Regions from separate parts of the Pseudarthrobacter sp. As-47 genome, predicted to be linked through region 1. Evidence: riboswitches for the same ligand, from Rfam matches in the RefSeq annotation. Region 1 holds a riboswitch; the other holds the start of a gene.
What was found. A riboswitch is a leader RNA that binds a small molecule or an ion and turns the genes downstream of it on or off. The one in region 1 is predicted to bind thiamine pyrophosphate.
Positions count from the first base shown of each region.

Region 2: linked by a shared signal. The riboswitch ahead of AC4BCK_RS13605 (FAD-dependent oxidoreductase) and the one ahead of AC4BCK_RS19495 (ECF transporter S component) in region 1 are both predicted to bind thiamine pyrophosphate.

Region 1 is NZ_CM177088.1:4,199,804-4,206,855, forward strand. It holds gene AC4BCK_RS19480 (glycoside hydrolase family 25 domain-containing protein) at 249-1,037, shown strand; gene AC4BCK_RS19485 (energy-coupling factor transporter transmembrane component T family protein) at 1,051-1,851, opposite strand; gene AC4BCK_RS19490 (ABC transporter ATP-binding protein) at 1,848-3,404, opposite strand; gene AC4BCK_RS19495 (ECF transporter S component) at 3,404-4,027, opposite strand; TPP riboswitch at 4,092-4,231, opposite strand; gene AC4BCK_RS19500 (heme-degrading domain-containing protein) at 4,304-4,846, shown strand; gene AC4BCK_RS19505 (hypothetical protein) at 4,974-5,183, shown strand; gene AC4BCK_RS19510 (DUF4383 domain-containing protein) at 5,297-5,800, shown strand; gene AC4BCK_RS19515 (iron-containing redox enzyme family protein) at 5,868-6,923, shown strand; gene AC4BCK_RS19520 (CDGSH iron-sulfur domain-containing protein) at 7,026-7,052, shown strand, end outside.
Region 2 is NZ_CM177088.1:2,950,991-2,958,042, reverse strand. It holds gene AC4BCK_RS13630 (PHP domain-containing protein) at 1-213, shown strand, start outside; gene AC4BCK_RS13625 (DNA-methyltransferase) at 275-1,147, opposite strand; gene AC4BCK_RS13620 (DEAD/DEAH box helicase) at 1,156-2,844, opposite strand; gene AC4BCK_RS13615 (RNB domain-containing ribonuclease) at 3,148-4,653, opposite strand; gene thiE (thiamine phosphate synthase) at 4,730-5,479, opposite strand; TPP riboswitch at 5,507-5,624, shown strand; gene AC4BCK_RS13605 (FAD-dependent oxidoreductase) at 5,620-6,987, shown strand; gene thiS (sulfur carrier protein ThiS) at 6,984-7,052, shown strand, end outside.

The DNA.
Region 1 (7,052 bases):
CCTTTAGAGCCTCAGTGAGCGGCAATAACGATTCGTTACCCGTTCCATGCGATAGAGTCGCACAGTTGCGGCACCTTGACCTTCCCGTGCCAACGGCGGGACACTGGATCAGGACCTCTTCGTCCAGCGGCAACGGAGGCAGTATGCGCCGCACACCAGCCAGCGAAATTCCGCCAAGGACCACCCAGCGGGGCAGGGCGCAGTCCTGCAGGGCACAGCCCGCCGGAAACAGCTTGGCCGTGCCGGGAATGTTTGGCCTGCTTCTTGCCGCGCTGCTCCTGGTCACCGGCGTCCCCGCCTACGCCGTTCCCTCACCCGGGGAGGGGCAGCAGTCATTTCTGGGTAACGACATCTCCTGGCCGCAATGCAACGGAAATTTTCCCTCGGAACAGGCGTTTGCCATCGTGGGCGTCAACAATGGCCTGGCCAACACCACGAACCCCTGTCTGTCCGAGCAGCTCAGATGGGCGGAAGATTCTGCCGGCCACCCCGGCCAGCCCACCGTCGCGCTGTACGTCAACACGGCCAATCCCGGCGCCGCCGGCTCCTGGTGGCCGGACAACGACGAGTATCCGGCCGGCCAGGAAGTCCATAACCCCTACGGCCCCTGCAGGGCCGGGGACTACGGCAAGGCCTGCGCCTATATGTACGGCTACGCCAAGGCCTACGACGACGCGTACTTCCGCGGGATCAGCAACCCCTCCTCGTACTTCTGGTGGCTGGACGTCGAAACGGAGAACAGCTGGTCCCGCACCGACAAGGATGCCAACCGGACCGTCCTCGAAGGCATGACCGACTTCTTCCACAGCATCGGAGCCGAGGTGGGGATCTACTCGACCGGCCAGCAGTGGGACCGGATTGTGGGAACAGTCAGCAGCTCGAGCAACCTCTATTCGCTTCCCAGCTGGCTGGCGGGGTCCCTCAACGCCTCTGGCGCGGCGAGCGCCTGCTCACAGGAGCCGCTGACCGGCGGTGGCAAGGTGGTGCTGGCCCAGTTCGTGTCCACGGGCTTCGACTACAACTATGCCTGCCCCTAGGCCGGCCCAGGCGTCAGCTTCCCAGCCACACCATGTTCCAGGTCCCCAGGGACACTGCCGCAACCACCGCTGTTCCCGCCATCACTACGCCCCCGGCAAGCACCCAGGCATCCAGCGCGCTGAAGGTGGATTCGCGTGCCCACGTCCGGCGTCCGCCGCCGAAACCGCGCGCTTCCATGGTCACTGCCAGCCGTGACGCCCGGCGGATTGCCTGCACCAGGAGCCCGAAGCTCTGCCCCAGCGTCGCCTTCAACCGCTGGACGGCATTGCCACGCGAACCGACGCCCCGGGCCCGGCGCGCCATGCCGATTGTCTGCCACTCTTCCGCCATCAGGCCCACCAGCCTCATGGCCGCAAGGGTCCCCAGCACGAAGCGGTGCGGCAGGCGGGCCTTCTGCGCCAGGGCGTCGGCCAGGTCCGTGGGGTCGGTGCAGCTCATCAGCAGCACCGCCGGAAGGGCGATGGCCAGCCCGCGCAGCATGAAGCCGATCCCAAGTTCCAGCGAGCCTTCGCTCATGGTCCAGATGCCGACGTCGATCAGCGTCCTTCCGCTGTCCGGAGCCAGGATTGAGGTACTCCAGCCCCCCACCGCCGCGGCGAGGATCAGCGGCCAGCCGCGCTGCCACAGCAGCGTCAGCGTGAGGCCTGCGAGCGGGAACAGGAGGAATTCGAAGGCCAGCGCCACTGATGCGGAAACCCAGTCGATCGAAAGCGCCAGTACTGCCGTGATGAGGAAGACGGCGGCGAACTTGCTCAGGGGGTTGGCGCGGGCCAGCAGGGCCTGGTTGCCGCGCAGGTTCAGTTCCTGCCTCATGGCGCCACCGGTTCCGCGGCAGCCATCCGAAGCTCAGTGCCACCCAGCGCGGCGGTGAACTCGGCGTCGTGGGTCACGGACACCACCGCGGTGCCGGAGTCCAGCAGCTCGGACAGGAACGAGGCCAGCTCCGCCCAGGTGTTGGCGTCCTGGCCGAACGTCGGCTCGTCCAGGACGAGCACCCGGGGATGGGCCGCCAGGACCGTGGCCACGGAGAGCCGCCGCTTCTCGCCGCCAGACAGCGTATAGGGGTTCGCGTCCACGAGGTGGGTCAGCCGCAACCGCTCCAGCAGTTCGTCCACGCGCTCCTCGCCGTGGCCCAGGTGCCGCGGACCGAACAGGAGTTCGTCCAGCACCTTCCCGGTGACGAACTGGTGCTCCGGCTCCTGGAACACGGTGCCAATCCGCTCGATGAGCTGCTCGGCCTTCCACTTATAAGGGTCTATCCCGGCGCCACGGCTGAGGTCCAGGGTGGCCGACACCTTTCCTGCCACCGGTTCCAGGAGTCCCGCGAGGGTCAGCGCAAACGTTGACTTGCCCGCCCCGTTGGGGCCCGTGATGGCCAGCGCCTGCCCTGCCCGGACCTGGGCGGAAATATCGTGTTGGACGGGTACCGGGGGTACCTTCCGGAAGCCGCTGCGGCGCGGACGTTCCCGGGAAACCGCAAGGTTCTCGGCCGCCAGCAGAAGGCCGCCGGAGCCGGCTGCCGGATTGCCCGACCGTGCACGCGTGCCAGGAACATACCCGGGCACCCACACACCGGCCGCCGCCAGCATGGTCCGTGCGTCCGCGAGCACCTGGTCCGGAGGACCGTCAAGCAGCACGGCATCTTCAGTGGCGCTGCCCGGCTGCAGCACCACGATCCGGTCCACCAGGTCCTTCCACACGGACACCCGGTGCTCCACCACAACCAGCGTGGCGCCGGTCTTGTCCACGCAGCGGCCCACGGCGTCCCGGACTTCCAGCACACCGGCAGGGTCCAGGTTCGCCGTTGGCTCGTCGAGCAGGATCAGGCCGGGCCGCATTGCGAGGATTCCCGCAAGCGCGAGGCGCTGTTTTTGCCCGCCGGACAGGGCCGACGTCGGGTGGTCAAGCGGCAGGCGGGAAAGGCCGACGTCGTCCAGCGCCTCGTGCACGCGGGCCCAGATGGCGTCGCGGGGCACGGCGAGGTTCTCGGCGCCAAAGGCGACGTCGTCGCCGACGCGGGAGAGGACCACCTGCGTCTCCGGATCCTGCTGCATCAGCCCGGCCCGGCCGCGCTGCTCGCGGGGCACGGCGCCGTCAACCAGCAGCGAGCCCGTCTCGTCGGACTCGCCGGCGTCGCCGCCGTCGTCGTCCATGTCCCCCAGCACCCCGGCCAGGGCATGCAGGAGCGTGGACTTGCCCGCACCGGAGGGCCCCAAAAGGAGCACCCGCTCCCCCGGGCGGATCTCCAGGTCGAGGCCACGGACAGCCGGCTTGGCGCGCCCCGCATGGCGCCATCCCCAGCCGCGGGCTGTGACGGCAGCCGGACGCACCGCAACTGATGCCTCGTGCCGCGAAGGGGCGCCCATCAGGAGAAGACGGGCTCCGTTGCCGCCTTGCGTGATGCAAAGGAGCTCAGGACCCCTGTCCTGGCCAGGCCGCGGGTGGCGATCCAGGACAGTGCGCCGGCGATGATGGCGCCGGAGATGGCAGTGAAGATGATGTACGCCAGCTTGTCGCCGGCGGCGTAGGCGATGTTCCAGCCCCACGGCGCGAAGGAGTCGTTCAGGCCGCAGAAAAGGCCGGCCGCGGCGCCGGCAAGCAGTGCCACGGGCAGGTTGAACTTCCGGTACACGAAGATGGCGAAGATGATCTCGGCACCCAGGCCCTGGACGAATCCGGAGAACAGTACCGACGCACCGTACTGGGAGCCCATGAGCAGTTCACCCGTGGCGGCCACCGTCTCGCAGAAGAGCGCGGCGCCGGGCTTGCGGATGATGAGCATGCCCAGGACGGCCGGGATCATCCAGCCGCCGGCAATCAGGCCGGTCAGGGGCGGGTAGACGGCGTTCATGGGTCCGGAGACTGCGGCCGCCCCCTGGGACCAGGCCCAGAAAATGACGCCGCCGGCAACGGCGATAAGGGCCGCCACCACGATGTCCACGACGCGCCAGGACTTGCCGGCGGGCTTCTTGATTGCTGTTGTTGCCATGTGGTCCTCCTGAGGAACAGGAGGGGAAAGTGGACGCGGTTGCCGGCACTGCTGCCGCTGCGCGCACTTCGAGAACTCGACTCCCTTGCGCCGGTACTAACCGGATCAGGTTCGAGGGTCTGCGGCTGTCCGCACTCTCAGCGCCCACCTGCGGTCCCTGGCCTGGCCAGTGATGCCGACGGCGGCGCTCCCCTGTCGTTGAATGATTCTGTTGGTGAAATATCCGCCCTGTTGGGCGTGGTCCAGTTTACCGCAGGGAGGGGTAGATTGTGGGCCATGACAGCGAATCCACCAGATGTGACCGGGTATGATCCGGATTCCCGCGATGCCCAGCCGGAGGGATCCCTGGAGGCCTTGATCGCGCGGATTGAGGCGGAGATCCGGGAACTCCAGTTTCCCGGCTTCTCCCTGGACGACTCCCTGAACCTGGGGCTGCTCCTCGTGGAGCTGGGCAAGGAGCGCGGGCTTCCCATCGCCATCGACATCACCAAGGGCGAGCAGGTCCTCTTCCACGTGGCCCTGCCGGGGGCAACACCGGACAACGGGCACTGGATCCGGGCCAAGAAACGGACCGCAGCCCGGTACGAGGTTCCTTCCCTGCTGGTGGGGCTGCGCGCCCGGCTCAGCGGCGGACGTATCGAAGACAATGCCTGGTTCGACCAGGCCCTCTACGCTGCGCACGGCGGCTCCTTCCCCTTGTACGTCACTGGGGTGGGCGCCGTAGCAACCGTCACCGTGTCCGGATTGCCGCAGCTGCAGGACCATGACCTGGTGGTCGAGGCCCTCCGCGACATCCTCCGTTCGGCCGGCGCGGAGTAACGCCCTGCAAGCCAGCGGAGTGGCGCCCCCGGCCGGCCGGCATGGCAGGTCTTCCTGGCATGGACACCCCAGTGAGGCCGGGAGTACATTCGAGCGCAGTGGCGGGTGATCAATCCAGGAGGGCGCCGTGACCGGTCCAGCAACCGAGAACCAGGTCCGGGCGGCGCTGGACAAAGCCTGGGACGAGATGATTTTCATCGGTCCGGACCACCCCTACTATTCCCTGCTGGCGGAACTGGTGTCCGCCGTCGGGAAGTCCTGGCAGCAAGGCTACGACCACGGCCGCCGCGGAGGTCCGCACACCAACCCCTACTCATGGGCCGGCCCGGGAGGCTAGCAGCCTGCGCGCGGAGTGCGGGCGCACAACGCCGGCACAATACAAAGGCTGCTTAGCAATTATTTAGTAATCATGCTTACTATGTTGTCTCCAGCGTTTGAGGAGTACAGCACATGGCAGCCAGCATCCGCCGGGCAGGCGCCCGCACAGGCCTGCAGAAGGCTGCCCTCGCAACGGGCGCCGTGTTCTGCCTGGCCGGCATCCTTGGATTCGTTCCCGGCATCACTTCCAACCATGACGCGCTCCGCCTGGCCGGACACGCCTCAGGAGCATTGCTGCTCGGGATCTTCCAGGTATCCGTCCTCCATAACGCCGTGCACCTGCTCTTCGGCGTCGCCGGCGTCCTGATGTCGCGCACCCACCCGCAGGCACGGAACTTCCTCATCTACGGCGGCGTCATCTACCTGGTCCTCTGGCTGTACGGCCTTCTGGTCGGTGACCCCACCCCTGCCAACTTCCTCCCCGCAAACGATGCGGACAACTGGCTCCATCTGGTCCTTGGCCTGGCCATGATTGCCCTGGCCATCATGCTGGCCCGCGGGCCCGTCCCCGCCGCAGCCGGCGCCGACACCGGTAGCACCGCCACATCTCCAGCGCCCGGCACCCGCGGCCGCTGACACATCCCCGGCCGGGCCCCAGTGCAGGGAGCACGGAACCGGCCCACGCCAGACCTGAAGGAGCACCATGAAAATCCCAGCAGCAAGGGGTCCAGTCAGCACCGCACTGTTCAGCGCCCTCACAGCGGCACCGGGCACAGATGAGGGCGCCCTTGACGCGTTGCACCGCTCGGTGGCCGGCCATCTCCCGGCAACCCGGGACATCATTGGCGACGACGACCTCCAGCTGGCGCTCTTCTGCCTCTACGAGCTCCACTACTCGGGCCTTGAGGGTGTGAGTGACGAGTGGGAGTGGGCGCCGGAACTGATCCGGGTGCGCCAGATGCTGGAAAAGCCGTTCGAAGCCGCGCTCCGGGACGCAGCCGCGGAGGCTGCCGGTGACCTGGAACTTCCCGCCGGACCCGGTGCCACCAGCGACGCTGTGGCGGACGTCCTGTTCGGCCTGGCCGCACGCGACACCGGCCCCAGCCTCTCCCGCTATGTGGCCCGGAAAGCCAGCCTGGGCCAGCTCAAGGAATTCCTGATCCACAAGTCCATCTACCAGCTGAAGGAAGCCGATCCGCACACCTTCGCCATCCCCCGGCTCTCCGGCCGGCCCAAAGCGGCACTGGTGGAAATCCAGGCGGACGAGTACGGCGGCGGACGGCCCGAGCGGATGCACAGCGCCCTTTTCGCCCGCACCATGCGGGGCCTGGGAATGGAGGACGGGTACGGGGCATACGTGGACGCCGTCCCTGCGGTCTCCCTCGCTGCCGTGAACCTGATGTCCCTTTTCGGCCTTAACCGCCGGCTCCGGGGGGCCATCACGGGACATCTGGCCATCTATGAGATGACGTCCTCCCAGCCCAACCGCCTGTACGGCAGGGGCTTCCGGCGCCACGGATTCACTACAGACGTCACCCACTACTTCGACGAGCATGTGGAGGCCGACGCCGTCCATGAACAGATTGCCGGCCGGGACCTTGCGGGCGGGCTGGTTGAAGCCGAACCCCACCTTCTGGCGGACGTCCTGTTCGGAGCCACGGCCGTCATGGCCGTGGACGGCAGGCTGTCCGCGCACATCCTGCAGTCCTGGGAAAACGGCGGAACCTCGCTGAGGCAGGCACTGCCTGCTGCGGCCTGAGCACCAAGGCATGAACCCCGCTGACCAGATCAGGCCAGGCCCCACGCAGGCATCAACCGAAACCTCCACCAGATTTCCCAGCACCCCAGAGCAGGAGCAGAGATGAACCAGGAACCCACCGAGAGCTCC
Region 2 (7,052 bases), 1.2 Mb from region 1:
CTGGCGGGCCTGGAAGTCAACCACCGTGACAATCCGGAGGAGGGTCGCCGGTTCCTGCGGCGGCTCGCCGGCAGGCACGACCTCCTGATTACCGGGTCATCGGACTACCACGGCACCGGCAAACCGAACCTGCTGGGGGAGAACCTCACCGAGCCGGACGTCCTGGCGCGGATCGAGGAAATGGGGACAGGGACCGCTGTCGTCCGTCCCTGATCACGGCAACCAGGTAGCAGCACATGTCGTTTTGGAGTCCCAAACCGACATGTGCTGCTACCTAGTTGGGCGGGAACGCGGTGAACTCCGCGTGGGCACCCAGGCGCCGGGCCATGATGTCGATGGCCGGCTGGTTCTGGTCCACGCACACAAACCTGCGGTCCATCTTCGCGGCCACCGCACCCAGGGTTCCGGAACCGGCGAAGAAGTCCAGGCACCAGTCACCGGGCCGGCTGGACGCCGCCACCACGCGGCGGATGAGGCCCTCCGGCTTTTGGGTCGGGTACCCGGTCTTTTCCTTGCCGGTGGGCGAGACGATGGTGTGCCACCAGACGTCGGTGGGCAGTTTGCCCAGTTCGCGTTTGGCTGGCGTAACAAGGCCCGGTGCCATGTAAGGTTCGCGGTCCACCTCGGCGCTGTCGAAGTGGTACTTCGCGGGATTCTTCACGTAGACCAGGATGTTGTCGTGCTTGGTGGGCCAGCGGTTCTTGGCCCGGGCGCCGTAGTCATAGGCCCAGATGATCTCGTTCAGGAAGCATTCACGGCCGAAGATCGCATCCAGCATCACCTTGGCGTAGTGCACCTCGCGGTAGTCGAGGTGCAGGTACAGGGTGCCGTCCTCCGCCAGCAGCCGCCACGCCTCCACGAGCCGCGGCTCCAGGAAGGACCAGTAGTCACTGAAGGCGTCGTCGTAGCGGTGGAGCGCGCCTTTGATGGTGTCGTAGGAGCGCCCCTTGAAGCCAACGCGGTCGCCGGTGCCGTCCGCGTTGACCACCATGGTGGTCTGCTGGCGCCGCTGGGCCCGGCCCGTGTTGAACGGGGGGTCCACGTAGATAAGTGTGAAGGCGCCGTCCGGCAGCGAGGGGAGGAAGTCCGCGTTGTCCGCGTGGACCACCAGGCTGCTGCCGTCCGGCGCCCAGACAGTGTCAGTCATGAAGGGGGTTAGGCCTCGGTGCTGCCGGACTGTGCGGCGTTTCCGCCGCCCACCACTTCACCGTTGCGGCGCCGGGTGCGGGTGCGGGGGCGCCGGGTGCGTGAGGGCTGCTCGGCCTCGGTCGCTGCCGGAGCGTCACCGGCGCCAGCGGGGGCTGCGGCGGCATCGGGAGTACGACGGCGGCGCTCGCCGGAGCGGGCAGCGGACTCGCCGCTGCGGCCGCCTTCGCGCTTGGCGCCGCGGTCACGGCTGTCCCGGCCACGGCCGTCGCGGTCGCGGGAACTGCCGGCGTCGCGGCCACCGCGGGCGTTCTTCTTGCCCGTTTCGCCCAGGTCCTCCAGCACCTCGGCGTCAACACCGGCCAGGGTGCGCTTGTCGCGCGGCAGCCTGCCCTTGGTGCCTTCGGGGATGTCCAGGTCCTCATAAAGGTGCGGGGAGGACGAGTAGGTCTCGATGGGCTCCGGAACGCTCAGGCCCAGTGCCTTGTTGATCAGTCCCCAGCGCGGCATGTCGTCCCAGTCCACGAAGGTCACGGCGGTGCCTTTGTTGCCGGCGCGGCCGGTGCGGCCCACCCGGTGCAGGTAGATCTTTTCGTCTTCCACGCACTGGTAGTTGATGACATGGGTGACGTCGTCCACGTCGATGCCGCGGGCGGCCACATCGGTTGCCACCAGGACATCCACCTTGTTGTTGCGGAAGGCCCGGAGCGCCTGCTCGCGTGCGCCCTGCCCGAGATCGCCGTGGATCGCGGCGGCCGCGAACCCGCGGTCCACCAGTTCCTCGGCAACCTTGGCTGCGGTGCGCTTGGTCTTGGTGAAGATGATGGTCCGGCCGCGTCCCCTGGCCTGCAGGATGCGGGCTACCACCTCGATCTTGTCCATGCTATGCGCGCGGTAGATCAGCTGGCGGATGTCCCGCTTGGTGAGGCCTTCGTCATCCGGATCAGCAGCACGGATGTGGGTGGGCTGGGTCATGTAGCGGCGGGCCATGGCAATGACGGGGCCGGGCATGGTGGCGGAGAACAGCAGCGTCTGGCGGACCGCCGGCGTGGCCGCGATCAGGGTCTCGACGTCCGGCAGGAAGCCGAGGTCAAGCATTTCGTCGGCCTCGTCCAGGATGACGACCTTGACGTTCTTCAGGCTCAGGTGCTTCTGCTTGTAGAGGTCGATGAGGCGCCCGGGGGTTCCCACCACAACCTCCACGCCGTTCTTCAGGGCTTCCACCTGGGGCTCGTAGGCCCGGCCGCCATAGATGGTGGCGATGCGTGCGTTCCTCTTGCGGGAGGCCGTCTGCAGGTCGTTGGCCACCTGCACCGCGAGTTCACGGGTGGGGACGATGACCAGGGCCTGCGGTGCGCCGGGTACTGCGAGTTTCTCGTAGCCGGCGTCGTCACGGCCCACCACGCGCTGCAGGGCGGGGATGCCGAAGCCCAGGGTCTTGCCGGTGCCGGTCTTGGCCTGGCCGATGATGTCGTGGCCGGAGAGGGCCACCGGCAGGGTCATCGCCTGGATGGGGAAGGGGTGGGTGATCCCGGCGTCCGCCAGGGATTCCACAATGTCGGCGCGGACGTTGAAGTCCGCGAAGGACTTCTCCTCAATCTCGTGCGGCTTCTCGTCGGAGATGATGGTTTCTTCCGGCTCGATCGTTTCGGTGCCGGAGTCGTCCGTCAGAAGCTGGTGGGTATGCAATTCACTCACGTGGAGTTTCCTTATTCATTTGGGCAATGGCGCTGCCTGCTCAACGGGCCGGCCCAAGGCCGTTCCGGAGCACGCTCGGGCGCGCAAGCAATTCCAGTGGAAGCCGATCGCGGGCTATCTAAAATGCTGGCACTGGTGACCAGCGGGTGTATCTCAAGATCGCGTAGGGGCGGGCTTGTTGGTTTCAAATCAAGGAAATCAACGACCGGGCATCCATTTCTACCTCTTCAGTCTAGCCGCACGGGCACGGAAACCCGGCTTTGGCCCGGTGTGCCTGCACGCCGGCAGGAAAAACGGCCCCGCTCAGGACAGGGGCGGGACCAGCTCGAAATGTACTTCCCGGGTGGCAATGTCGGAGGACACGAGGCGCACCCGGACCTTGGTTCCGGCCTCCAGCTCACCGGCGCAGCGGGCCGTGACGGCAGGCTCGGCAATCTGGATGATGCCTGAGCCGCCGTTGCCGTTGCCGTTGCGGCCGTTGCCGTTCTTTCCGTTGCCGCCGTTGCCGTTGTCCTTCTGGGGCTTGGATCCGGAGATCACGATCGCGTCGAACTCCTGCCCGATGTGGTTGACCAGGAGCGCCGCCTCCACGGTGTCCAGGGCCATGCGCTCCATCCGGGACGCCAGCTGGTCCGAGCCGGCCATGATCTCGGGAAGCGACGGCAGCGCCTCACGGACCCAGCCGGGCACGTCGCCGCCGTTGCACAGGGCTTCGCAGGTCACCAGGACAAAGCGGTCCACCAGGCGGCGCAGCGGCGCGGTGGTGTGGGCGTAGGCGGCGCCGATGGCGGACTGCACGGCGTCCTCGGGGACCGCGCCGTCGAACGCCGTATACGCCGCACCGCGGAAGAGCATGCCGGCTGAGTGCATAATGGCCAGCTGGCGGGGATCCGTGGGGTCCAGGCTGCGCAGGTACTCGCCGTAGCTGACCTCACCGTCCCAGGGCTTCCCGAGGGCCTCTGTCTGGAGCCGGAAGTGGTGCAGGGACCGCTCATCCGGTGAGGGCATGGTGCGGAGGATGCCCACTTTGCCGGCCAGCATGAGCTGCGCAGCGGCCATTCCCGTCATGAGCGAGATCTGGGCGTTCCAGTCCTCCACGGGCAGCTGCGGGGCCGCGGCAATCCGGTAGCCGCCGTCGGGAAGCTGGACAATTTCCTGGTCCGGCATGTTCAGGCTGGCACCCTCACGGGCGCGCTCCAGCTCCACGCGCTTGAGCCCCACCTCCTTGAGGAGGACCAGGACTTCTGAAGGGCTGCCGCCGTCCAGTTCCGCCTGGGCGCCCTTGTAGCTGAGCTTGGCGCGGCTGCGCATCCGGGCCCGTCCCACCGTCACCGCGGTGACTTCGGCGCGGACATCGAGGCGGAAGTCCCAGACGAACGCGGAACAGTCCTGTCCCGGCAGGAGGCTTCCGGCGCCCTCGCTGATGACTTCAGGGTGCAGCGGAATGCGGCCGTCCGGGGTGTAGAAAGTCTGGCCGCGGCGCCTGGTCTCGGCATCCAGCGGGCCGCCGGGAGCCACGAAGGCGGGAACGTCGGCAATGGCGTAGAGCACGCGGTAGCTGCTGCCGTCCCGTTCAATAAAGAGCGCCTGGTCAAGGTCCGTGGACGACGCCGGGTCGATGGTGATGAAGTCTATGCCCGTCAGGTCATGGGACGGCAGCTTCAGTGCCGACACGGCGGCCTCGGCGTCCTTCACGGCTTCGGCCGGGTACTCACCAGGCAGCTCGAGCTCCGTCCGCAGGGCGCTGAGTGCAGCCTCGAGGGCGTTGGTGTGCTCGTGGACACTGGGGGCCAGCCGATGATGTGACACGAAAATCAGCGTAGCCCGAATTCCGCGAATAGTGCAGGGAGCCGCCCGCGGGATGCGGTGCGGACCCGGCGCCGCGTCACGGGCGGGCGGCGTCCAGCGCGTCGAGCAGCGATGCGGCCGCCGCTGACGGATCGTCGGCCTCCGTAATGGCCCGGACCACAACGATCCTGCTGGCCCCGGCCTCCACCACCTGTTCCACGTTGCCGTGGTCAATCCCGCCGATCGCGAACCAGGGCACACCGCCGTCGGACTGTCCCTGCCCTTGCGCCGCTGAGGCCGCCGCCGCATACGTCACCAGGTCCAGGCCGACGGCGGCGCGGCCGGGCTTGGTGGGTGTTGCCCACAGCGGGCCGACGCAGAAGTAGTCGAGCGCCGCCGGGCCCGCGGCCGCTGCCAGGGCGGCATCCACCTGTCCAGGGCTGTGGCTGGACAGGCCGATGGCGGCGTTCCCGTTCAGCAGCGTCCGGGCTGCCTTGAGGGGAAGGTCCTTCTGCCCGATGTGGAAGACCGGCGCTCCGGACAGCACAGCAATGTCGGCGCGGTCGTTCACTGCCCACAGCCTGCCGTGCCGGACCGCTGCCTCCTTCAGGACGGCGAGGAGTTCCAGCTCCTCGGCGGCTTCGATGGACTTGTCCCGGAGCTGGATGATGTCCACGCCGCCGGCGAACGCGGCATCCACGAACTGCTCAAAGTCGCCCTGGCTGCGGCGCGCATCCGTGCAGAGGTACAGGCGCGCATCGTGCAGCCCGGCGCTGCCCTCCGCGTTGATAAAGGCGTCGGAACCGGACGGACGGGCAGCGGCGGCAGGGGGGTGGGACACATTCATGGGAGCCAGCCTAGTTCCTCTACACTGGGCTCGTACTGCGGGAGCCGCGGCAGCTGTCACAAAGCGCCGGGCTGAGAGGGCGTCAGAGCCGACCGCTTGACCTGATCCGGTTAATACCGGCGTAGGGAAGGAGACAACCGATGCCTGACGTGCACGCCGTAACCGGCCCCTGTCCTTCCGGTTCCACCATCACGGCCGACGTGGCGGTGATCGGCGGAGGAGCCATCGGCCACGGGATCGCCTGGGAGGCGAGGCGTTCGGGCCGTTCCGTGGTGGTGATCGATGACGCCCCCGGCTCCGGAGCCAGCTGGGCTGCCGCGGGGATGCTGGCGCCGGTGAGCGAACTGCACTACCAGGAGGAGGACCTCCTGGAACTCATGCTCGAGGCCTCCGCCCGCTGGCCCGGTTTCGCTGCGGACCTCGCTGCGGCCGCGGGCTCGGATCCCGGATATCTTACGACGCCGACCCTCGCCGTGGGTGCCGACGCCGCAGACCGGAAGGCCTTGCTGGACCTGCGTGCCGTCCAGCGGGCCAACGGCCTCACGGTTGAACCGCTCACCATCCGCGAAGCCCGGCGCCGCGAGCCCTTGCTAAGCCCGGGCATTGCCTGTGCGCTGGATACGCCGGCGGACCACCAGGTGGACCCCCGGCTGCTGGTGGCCTGCCTCCGCCGGGCCCTCGCCGGGGATGTCCGCTCCACCGGAAGCGGCGTGGCCGGCGCCGCCGACGGATTCGCCGTGCCGGACAAGGCAGCCGGCCTGCTCTGGCAGGACGGGGCCGTAGCCGGAGTAGCCCTGGAAGGTGGAGGGACCGTACTGGCCGGGGAGACCGTGGTGGCCAACGGACTGCACGCCCCGGAACTCACGGGACTGCCGATCGACCTGCACCTGCCGCTGCGGCCGGTCCAGGGGGACATCCTGCGGCTCGCGGTACCGGCGCACCTCAGGCCGCTGGTGACCTCAACAGTCCGCGGACTGGTGCGCGGGGTCCCCGTCTATATCGTTCCGCGGCGGGACGGAACCGTCGTGATCGGGGCAACCCAGCGTGAGGACGCACTGGGCAGTGGGAGTGGCGGTGGCAGGGGCTCCAGCGCCGGTGCGGTGTCGGCAGGGGGTGTGTACCAGCTTCTCCGCGATGCCCAGGTGCTGGTGCCCGCCGTCGCTGAGCTGGAGCTCCTTGAGTGCACGGCCCGCGCCCGGCCCGGCACGCCGGACAACGCCCCGCTGCTCGGAAGGGTATCGCTGCCCGGAGGACCCGTGGGCCGGCAGCCCGCGCCTGGAAGGTCCGGCCTCCAAGGGTCCCGCCACGTGCAGGGGCTCATCATTGCCACCGGATTCTTCCGCCACGGCATCCTGCTCACCCCGGCTGCGGCCGCAATCTGCCGGGAACTCATGGACGGCACGGAAGACCCCCGCTGGGCCCCGTTCAACCCCGGCCGGTTTTCCCCGGCTCCGTTTCGCATGGCTGAAGCGGCTGCCACGCCATCCAACACCCAGGAGACAGCATGAACATCACCCTGAACGGAACCGGCCACACCGTGGCCGACGACGCTTCCCTCACCGCGCTCGTCAGC